Regions from separate parts of the Mesorhizobium sp. CA16 genome, predicted to be linked through region 1. Evidence: predicted binding sites of a transcription regulator. Region 1 holds the regulator's gene; each other region holds the start of a gene.
The links. Region 1 encodes PhoB, which activates phosphate uptake and scavenging genes when phosphate is short. Its sites were predicted from a motif close to TGTCATNNANCTGTCAT; they were not measured.
Positions count from the first base shown of each region.

Region 2: a site for PhoB is predicted at 1,481-1,497, ahead of LB525_RS02010 (acid phosphatase). Genes of this name have one in related genera too.
Region 3: a site for PhoB is predicted at 1,209-1,225, ahead of phnF (phosphonate metabolism transcriptional regulator PhnF). Genes of this name have one in related genera too.
Region 4: a site for PhoB is predicted at 1,227-1,243, ahead of LB525_RS27935 (esterase-like activity of phytase family protein). Genes of this name have one in related genera too.

Region 1 is NZ_JAIUHP010000012.1:110,853-113,040, forward strand. Features, by position in the region: gene phoU (phosphate signaling complex protein PhoU) at 1-676, shown strand, start outside; gene phoB (phosphate regulon transcriptional regulator PhoB) at 693-1,382, shown strand; gene LB525_RS18025 (ROK family protein) at 1,715-2,188, opposite strand, start outside.
Region 2 is NZ_JAIUHP010000001.1:402,840-405,027, forward strand. Features, by position in the region: gene LB525_RS02005 (adenine phosphoribosyltransferase) at 1-546, opposite strand; gene LB525_RS02010 (acid phosphatase) at 741-1,436, opposite strand; gene LB525_RS02015 (cytochrome c1) at 1,575-2,188, opposite strand, start outside.
Region 3 is NZ_JAIUHP010000014.1:170,054-172,241, reverse strand. Features, by position in the region: gene LB525_RS20170 (zinc-binding alcohol dehydrogenase family protein) at 1-90, shown strand, start outside; gene phnF (phosphonate metabolism transcriptional regulator PhnF) at 423-1,166, opposite strand; gene phnG (phosphonate C-P lyase system protein PhnG) at 1,306-1,767, shown strand; gene phnH (phosphonate C-P lyase system protein PhnH) at 1,767-2,188, shown strand, end outside.
Region 4 is NZ_JAIUHP010000035.1:13,584-15,771, reverse strand. Features, by position in the region: gene LB525_RS27935 (esterase-like activity of phytase family protein) at 1-1,132, opposite strand, end outside; gene LB525_RS27930 (LacI family DNA-binding transcriptional regulator) at 1,406-2,188, opposite strand, start outside.

The sequences.
Region 1 (2,188 bases):
GGATCTGAGGCAGATCAGCCGGCTCATCAACGACATGGGCGATCTCGCAGCCTCCATGGTCGGCGCTTCGACCAAGGCCCTGCTCGAGACCGACAATGCCATGGCGCAGCGCGTCGTTTCCGACGATGCCATCATGGACGCGCGCCAGCGCGAGCTCGACGACCGCGCCATCACGCTGATCGCCAAGCGCCAGCCGATGGCCGACGACCTGCGCAACGTGGTCGGCTCGATCCGCATGGCGGGCGACCTCGAGCGCATCGGCGACCTCGCCAAGAACATCGCCAAGCGCGTCGGCTCGGTCGGCGTCAGCGCCGCGCCGCGCGACCTCACGCATTCGATCGATTCCATGGCGCAACTGGTGCTGATCCAGGTCCAGGCCGTGATCCAGGAATATACGGTGGGCGACGCCACGGCGCTGGCCAAGCTTCGCAACGACGACGAGCGCATCGACGTCAAATACACATCCGTCTTCCGGGAGCTCCTGACCTACATGATGGAAGACCCGCGCAACATCACCGCCTGCACGCATCTTCTGTTCTGCGCCAAGAATCTCGAGCGCATCGGCGACCATGTGACCAACATCGCCGAGAACGCCTATTATGTGCTGACCGGCACGCAATTGCCCGCGAATCGTCCCAAGCAGGACGAGACGACAATGTCGGCGCCGGCGGCCTGACGAAGGGTATCTGCCAATGATCGCGCCACGCATCATGGTGGTGGAGGACGAGGAGCCGCTTGGGGTGCTGCTCCGCTACAATCTCGAATCCGAGGGTTACCAGGTCGAAGTGGTGACCCGCGGCGACGAGGCCGAAATCCGCCTTCAGGAAAACGTTCCCGACCTGCTCGTGCTCGACTGGATGGTGCCGGCGGTTTCCGGCATCGAGCTCTGCCGGCGCCTCAGGATGCGGCCCGAGACCGAGCGGCTGCCGATCATCATGCTGACGGCGCGGGGCGAGGAAAGCGACCGCGTGCGCGGCCTTTCGACCGGCGCCGACGACTATCTGGTCAAGCCGTTCTCGACGCCGGAGTTCATGGCGCGCGTCAAGGCGCTGCTGCGCCGCGCCAAGCCGGAGGTGCTGTCCAGCGTGCTCAAGGTCGGCGACATCGTGCTCGACCGCGAGTCGCACCGCGTCTACCGCAAGAAGAGCGAAATCAGGCTCGGCCCGACCGAGTTCCGGCTGCTGGAATTCATGATGCGTCATCCCGGCCGGGTGTTCTCGCGCAGCCAGCTGCTCGACAATGTCTGGGGCGAGACGATCTATATCGACGAACGCACCGTCGACGTCCATGTCGGCCGCCTGCGCAAGGCAGTCAACAACGGCCGCATGCCGGACGTCATCCGCACCATCCGCGGGGCGGGTTACGCGATCAGGGAAGATTAGGGATAGGGGCCGAGACGCTGACGGGTTCTGTGTCTCCAGCATCGGATCGCGTGCATTGGCGGTTAGCCGAGACGCTTGTGCTTCGTCATCCACGGGCGGAGCAAGGAGCGCAGCGACGCAGCGCAGACCCGAGGATCCATTCCGTGATGTCGATGCGTTGCGACAGTCCAGAATTCTGTGCCGCTGCGCCCGACGCGTGAGGTAGCGGCATGGATTCCAGGGTCTCCGCGACGGAGCTTCGCTCCTGCTCCGCCCTGGAATGACGAAGCTGCGGGGCCTTCCCTTCGCTAATTCAAGCGTCTGCTGCTGTCCCGGACCTCTTCAAGGCTGCCTCAGGCCACGTTCTTTCCCGTCCCCACTCTTGCCTGGCCTCCCGGCGCGAAAATCTCCTGGTCGACGAAGGTCAGCGCGCGCATGGCGCAGCCTTCGCGGATCAGCGGCAACTCGTTCGGCTCGGTGTCGAAGGAGATCGATTCGGAGTGCTGGCCGCCGGCCGTCTGGGCGATCGCTTCCCTTAGCGCCGGCTCGATTAGGTCGAAGGCGGCCGCGCTGACGCCGACCATGGCGACAGGCGCCGGGTCGATGAGGGCGAACAGGCTGCCGAGACCGAAACCAAGCGCTTCGCCGGCCCGGCGGTAAGCCTCCCGTTCGGGGCCGTCCCTCTCGCGCGCCTTCGCGGCAAGGGCCCGCATGTCGGCGTCGCCGACGTCGACCGGCTCGGCGTCCTCGCTCATTTTCATGGCGCTGCGCCAGATCGCATAGTTGCCGGCATAGGCCTCGACGCAGCCGCGGCGGCCGCAGCGGCA
Region 2 (2,188 bases), on a different contig from region 1:
TCAATGCCCCTCGAACCCGATCAACGTCCTCACCGGCACGTCTAGCGCTTCCAGCTTCTGGCGGCCGCCGAGGTCGGGCAAGTCGATGACGAAGCAGGCCGCGACGATGTCGGCTCCGATTTGCCTCAGCAGCTTCACCGCGGCTTCCGCCGTGCCGCCGGTGGCGATCAGGTCGTCGACCACGATCACCTTCTCGCCCGGCGAGACGCCGTCCTTATGCATCTCCATCTCGTCCAGGCCGTATTCGAGGCTGTAGGCGACGCGCACCGTCTCGTAGGGCAGCTTGCCTTTCTTGCGGATCGGCACGAAGCCTGCCGAAAGCTGGTGCGCCACAGCGCCGCCGAGGATGAAGCCGCGCGCCTCGATGCCGGCGATCTTGTCGATCTTCAATCCGGCATAGGGATGGACCAGCTCGTCGATGGCGCGGCGGAAGGCGCGCGCGTCGCCAAGCAGCGTGGTGATGTCGCGAAACAGGATGCCGGGCTTGGGATAATCCGGAATGGTGCGGATGGCCGCAAGCAGCGTGTCTTCGAGGGAGGATTTCATCGAGGCTTTCCGCGTGTCCGGCTGTCGGATTTGGCGGCGTCGGCCTTTACTGCCCGACGCGACCGACAAGGGCTACCGCGATGTCGCGCCAGAGACAAGCACATCCGGCAAAGGATCGGCACCGATCGGCCTCGACCATAATGAAAAAGGGCGCCCGCGAAGGCGCCCTTCGAAAAGCAGGCGCTACCGAGCGGCTACATGCCGAGATCCGAGCGCAGCTCGGAGCGCGCCACTTCGTACTCGGCCTTGAAATCTGGACGGTTGAGCAGGACCGCGGCGATCACGCTGCCGGAGATCTTGCCCATCTCGATGTCGGACGGATAATGGATGCCGCCGACCACGCGGTTGTGGGCGAATTCGGCCGCGCGCGCCATGATCTCGGCGCGCTTTTCGGGGACCATGTCGGCAAGGACGATGCCCATCATGGTGCCGACCGTCGCATGGCCAGATGGCCAGGAACCGGAGCTCGACAGCTTCACGACCGGCTTGACCAGATCGCTGAGCTGATGCGGCCGCGGCCGCTTCCAGACATCCTTGGCGGGATCGACGACGGCGCCTTCGGTCGCCACGACGCGATCGAAGAAGGCACTGAACTTCGGCAGCTTCTCCTTGTTGAAATTCGGGCCCATGACGTCGGCGAAGCGCCAGATATTCTCCTCGGCGTCGGCGATGGCGCGCCTTTCCATTTCCGGCGTGCGCGTCACCTGCAGCGTCAGCACCTCGCCGAGCTCGGCTTTGGTCTCCGCCGAGTCATTGGCCGGTGGCGGCGGCAGGATCATCGTCAGGTCAATGTCCTTGCTGGTGACGAAAGGCTGGGCCTCATCGGCATGGGCGGCATATCCGGTGACAAGCAGCAGGAAACCCGCCGCGAGCGATGCATATCTTTTCATGGGTGCGATCCTTTGCTGAGTGCGAGGCAGGATCGCCACGAGCGATGACGGTCATGTGACACGCCCCGGTTTGCGCGCGCCGAAATACAAAAGGGCGCCTTGTGGCGCCCTTTCAAAATTCTTGCGATCGACGCCGCCTCAGTGCACCACGTCGGCCCACACCCTGCGCTTGGTCATGTAGACCAACGCGCCGAACACCAGCAGGAATATCATGACGCGGAAGCCGGTCTTCTTGCGATCCTCGAGATGCGGCTCGGCCGCGAACATCAGGAAGGCCGAGACGTCGCGGGCATACTGGTCGACGGTCTGCGGCGAGCCGTCGTCATAGGTCACCTGACCGTCCGAGAGCGGCTTGGGCATCTTCAATGACACGCCGGACAGGAAGTACGGGTTGTAGTGCGTGCCTTCCGGGATCACCATGCCGGCCGGCGGCGTCTGGTCGTAGCCAGTGAGCAGTGAGTGGATGTAGTCCGGGCCGCCCTGCGCATACTGGGTGAAGATGTCGAAGATGAAGCGCGGGAAGCCGCGCTCGACACCGCGCGCCTTGGCAAGCAGCGACATGTCGGGCGGGGCGGCGCCGCCATTGGCGGATGCCGCGGCCTGCTCGTTCGGGAACGGCGCCGGGAAGTGATCCGACGGCTTGCCGGGACGATCGAACATGTCGCCGGCATCGTTCGGGCCGTCATGGATGGTGTATTCGGCGGCCAAAGTCTTGATCTGCGCCTCCGAATAGCCGAGGCCTTCCAGCGTGC
Region 3 (2,188 bases), on a different contig from region 1:
CGCACCACGCTCGCCGGAACGCCGCGCGACCTTGCCCGATGGACGCACGAGAAGTCGGGACTGATCAAGGCGGTCATAGAGGTCGGGTGATAACATGACAGGCGGTGAACTCAGCCCGAATTGACGGAGCGCCGCACAGGTCGACCCCCGCTCCGTCTCGGCTTCGCCGAGCCACCTCTCCCCCGGTCGACGGGGGAGAGGAAGAGTGCGAGCCTTGCAGCCAACGCTCTTCAACCGGACACACTGCTTCTCCGGTCGCCAGCGTGCTCCTTTCCTCTCCCTCCGGAGGGGGGAGAGGTGGCTCGGCGAAGCCGAGACGGAGTGGGGGAAGGCGAGCCTCAAACGCCAAGCCGCTGACAAGTAAGCGACCTGACATCAGCGTGAAGCAGATCAATCACGGTCTCGTATAAAACCGGCACTCCCTACAACACCGACAACTTCAGCTCCACCCGCTCCGCGGGAAAGCGCGATTCCGCGAATTGGATCGGCTCACCGTCGAGCGTGACGTTGACGGCGACAGTGACCAGCACGATGGCGCCGGGCTGCAGATCGAGTGCTGCAAGATCGTCTGCGTCGGCGTGGCGCGCCGACAGCACGGTCGAATGCCGCAGATAATCGTTGATGCCGAAGCGCTTCAGTGAGGCGGTGATCGATCCCGTTTCCGCCATTGCCGCCTCGATGCCGGCGAAGCGCTTGGCATCGAACCAGGTCGTCGCGCGCGACACCGCATGACCGTCGGCCTCGCCGCGCGTCTCCAGGCGGATGACGGCAGCGCCTTTGGCGATGCCCAGCGCCTCGGCGATGCGCCGGCCGGCCGGCTCGGTCGACGACGACAGCAGCGCGATATGCCGCTCGCTCGTCTGCCCCTGCAGCCCGGTCGAGAAGCGCGTCCGCGCGCCGATCGGATAGGACAGCCGCTTGCGCGACAACACGAAGGTGCCGCGTCCCTGCTCGGCCCTCAGCACGCCTTCCTGCACCAGTGCTGCAATGGCGCTACGCACCGTATGGCGGTTGACGCCGTAGCGCTCGGCCAGCGCGACTTCAGGCGGCAGCGCGGCATTCTCGGCGAAATCGCCGCTCGCAATCCCCTGCAGGATCCTGTCGGCGATCTGCCGCCATAGCGATACGCCGTTGCGCCTTTCGATGCTGCTTGCCAGCCCGGTCATTTCCCCGCCTCCAACGTCTTCACCCCTAACTTTTGCACCCGTTGTCATCCACCCGTCATGGACTCCCGATACCAAGTGAGTATAATTTGTATAGTTGTCTATATCAATAGACAAATTTCTCTATGCAGGGAGCGATGCCATGCGAGGACAGGAAGCGCGCGAGCAGGCCGGGCGGAAGGCCTTGATGGCGACGCTGGCGCATGCCGCGGCCGACGAGATCGCCCGCCTGTGGAACGAGTCGGGCCTGCCCTCCGAAGCCGAGCTTTTGCGTGGCCCCGAAACCGGACTGATGACGGTGCGCGGGCGGATCGGCGGCGGTGGCGCACCGTTCAATGTCGGCGAAGCGACGGTCACCCGCGCCACGGTGCGGCTGCCCTCCGGCCAGGTCGGCCACTCCTATGCGCTTGGCCGCGACAAGGGAAAAGCCAAGCTAGCGGCGATCGCCGACGCGCTGTGGCAGGACCCGGCGCACCGCGAAGCGGTCGAGACAAAGCTTGCCGCGCCCTTGCGCGCGGCGCTTGCTGCGGCGCGCGAGACAAAGCGCGTCGAAACGGCGGCCACGAAAGTGGATTTCTTCACCATGGTGCGCGGAGAGGACTGATGGATATCGCCACGCAATCGATCGACGGCGGCTTCGCCGAGCCGGTCTTCAACGCCCAGGCGGTGTTCCGCGCCATCATGGACGCGATGGCCCGCCCCGGCACCGTCCAGCCGCTGCCGCAGCTCGCCCGCCCGCCGGCGCCGCTGTCGGCGACGGCCGGCGCCGTGGCGATCTCGCTCTGCGACAACGACACGCCGGTCTGGCTCGACCAGCCGCTGCAGGCCGAAGCCGCGGTCAAGGCCTGGCTCGGCTTTCACACCGGCGCGCCCTCGGCCAACACGCCGGCCGACGCGCATTTCGCCTTGATCGCCAATCCGAAGGAGATGGCGGCGCTCGACGGTTTTGCGCAAGGCACGCAGGAATATCCCGACCGCTCGACGACGCTGATCCTCCTGGTCGACGATCTTGCCTCGGGCCCGTC
Region 4 (2,188 bases), on a different contig from region 1:
CGACCGGCTTGTCGGCGGCGTCGAATGGGCCGTTGGCGATATCGGTGGCGGCCGAGAGGTCGACGATCTCGATCTTGCGATAGAGCGACTCGTCGCCCTTAACGCCCTGGCCGTTGCCTGAGTCGCGCGCCAGCATCAGAAAGCTCTTGTCGGAGAGTGCGACGATCTCGCTCTGAGCGGCCACCTTGGTCTTGCCCTTGGCATCCTTGAATACCGGCAGCGGCACGACATATTCATGCGCCAGTTTGAGATGGGCGAGATCGGAAGCGTCGTAAACCAGCGCGCGGGTGTTCTGGCGGGTCGAGCCGGAATCGCCGCCGTCCTGGCGGGCCGCCGACTGCAGCACGGCAATCAGGAACCTGCCTTCCGGCGTCATCGACATGCCTTCGAGGCCCTGGTTGTTCTGGCGGCCGGTCTCGGGATCCTTCGGATCAGGTTCGGCGGCGCCCGGGCCGGGATTGTCGGAAGCGAAGTTCGGCTTGCCGTGGCGCATCGGCACCAGAGCCGCGGGCGGTTGGGTCGCCGACATCAGACGGCCTTCGGCCGAGAAGCGGTAGATGTTGGGACCATATTCGTCGGAAATGAACATCGTGCCGTCGGGCAGGCGCACGATTGCTTCGTCGTCCAGCGCCAACTTGCCGTTTTCGGCCTGCGGCAGGATCGGCATGTCGCCGGCGGCGGCGCGCACGCCGTTCAACGGATCGAGGCCGGTGGCGTCGGCGCCCTTGTCGTCGGTCAGAAGCATCGTGTCGGCGAGCGTCGCTTTGACGCCCGACTGTTCCTGTCCGGCGGCGGGCGCCGCGCCAGGAGCGGTCGGGGCCAGCTCGACCGAGATGGTGTTGAGGCGCGGGCGATAATCGGTGGTTCCGACGACATTGTAGCCGCGGTCCGGCAGCAGCCAGAGCGAACCCCTGTAGGTGGCCCCTTCACGCGTCCAGGATTTGGTATCGATCGCCATGCCGGAACCTGAACCGAAGGTCTCGCCGAACTTGTCCTTCTGGTTGGCCGGGATGCGGCCGATGCCGACGAGCCCCTTGTTGACGTAAGCGACGCCGTCGGCGAGCGCCGGGGTCAGGGAAGTGAACAAGGCGAGTGCCGCGCCGAGCGCGACGGTCCGGTTGAGATGTTTCATCGATATCCCCTTCTTGACGAGCAGAGCGGCCTGGAAGGAACGCGCATCGGCGATGCGGCGAGCCGGTTCCCGTCGAGCGGTCTAGGACGTGAACGTGATGGTTGCATGACAGTTTCCTTCTCCCCTTGTGGGAGAAGGTGGATCGGCGCGTAGCGCCGAGACGGATGAAGGGTGCTCCAGCGGAGTGAGACGCTGGTGCCATCTGGAGCACCCCTCATCCGTCGCCTTCGGCGACACCTTCTCCCACAGGGGGAGAAGGGAAAGCGCCTCCGCTCAATCGCTCTCTCTTGCGATCAGCTCCAGCGGCCAGACTTCGCGGATGATGCGTGTGCCCTCAGGGCCGGCGAATGCGGGAAGCGAAGCGAGCAGCATCTCGGCCAGCCGCCGGCCCATGGGCTCCAGCGACGGACGGAAGGCGGTCAGCGTCGGCGAAAAGTAGCGGCAGAGCGGCGTGTCGACGATGACGATCACGGCCATGTCATGGCCCGGCTTGATACCCATCTCGGCCAGCGCCTTGCAGCCGCCGAGCGCCATCGCGTCATTGTTGAAGATGATCGCCGTCGGCGGGTTTCTGGAGCGCATTACTTGCGGCGTCACCTGGTAGCCGCCGGTCTCGTTGATGAAGCCGTCGGCGATCAGGTCGGGGTCGACCTCGATACCGTGCCGCTTCAGTGCCTTGCGGTAGCCGTCGAGGAACAGGTAGCCGAAGTTGAGATCAAGCGAAGGGCGGATAGCGGCAATGCGGCGGTGGCCGCGCGCGACCAGCCGGTCGACGGCTTCATCACCCGCCCTCTCGAAATCGATATCGAGTGAAGGATACGTGTCGCCGCCGGACTGACTTCGGCCAAGCGTGGCGAAGGGAAAGCCGGCCTTGCTGAGATAATCGATCCGATCGTCTTCCCTTCGCGTATTGGCCAACACGACCGCGTCGGCCCGGCGCGTCTCGACCACGCGGCGCAACCGCTCCTGCTGATATTGGCCCGGCTCACCCATGACAACCATCAGATCCAGGTCATGCTCGGCGAGCCGCGCCTGCAGGCCGGTCAGGAACGGGAT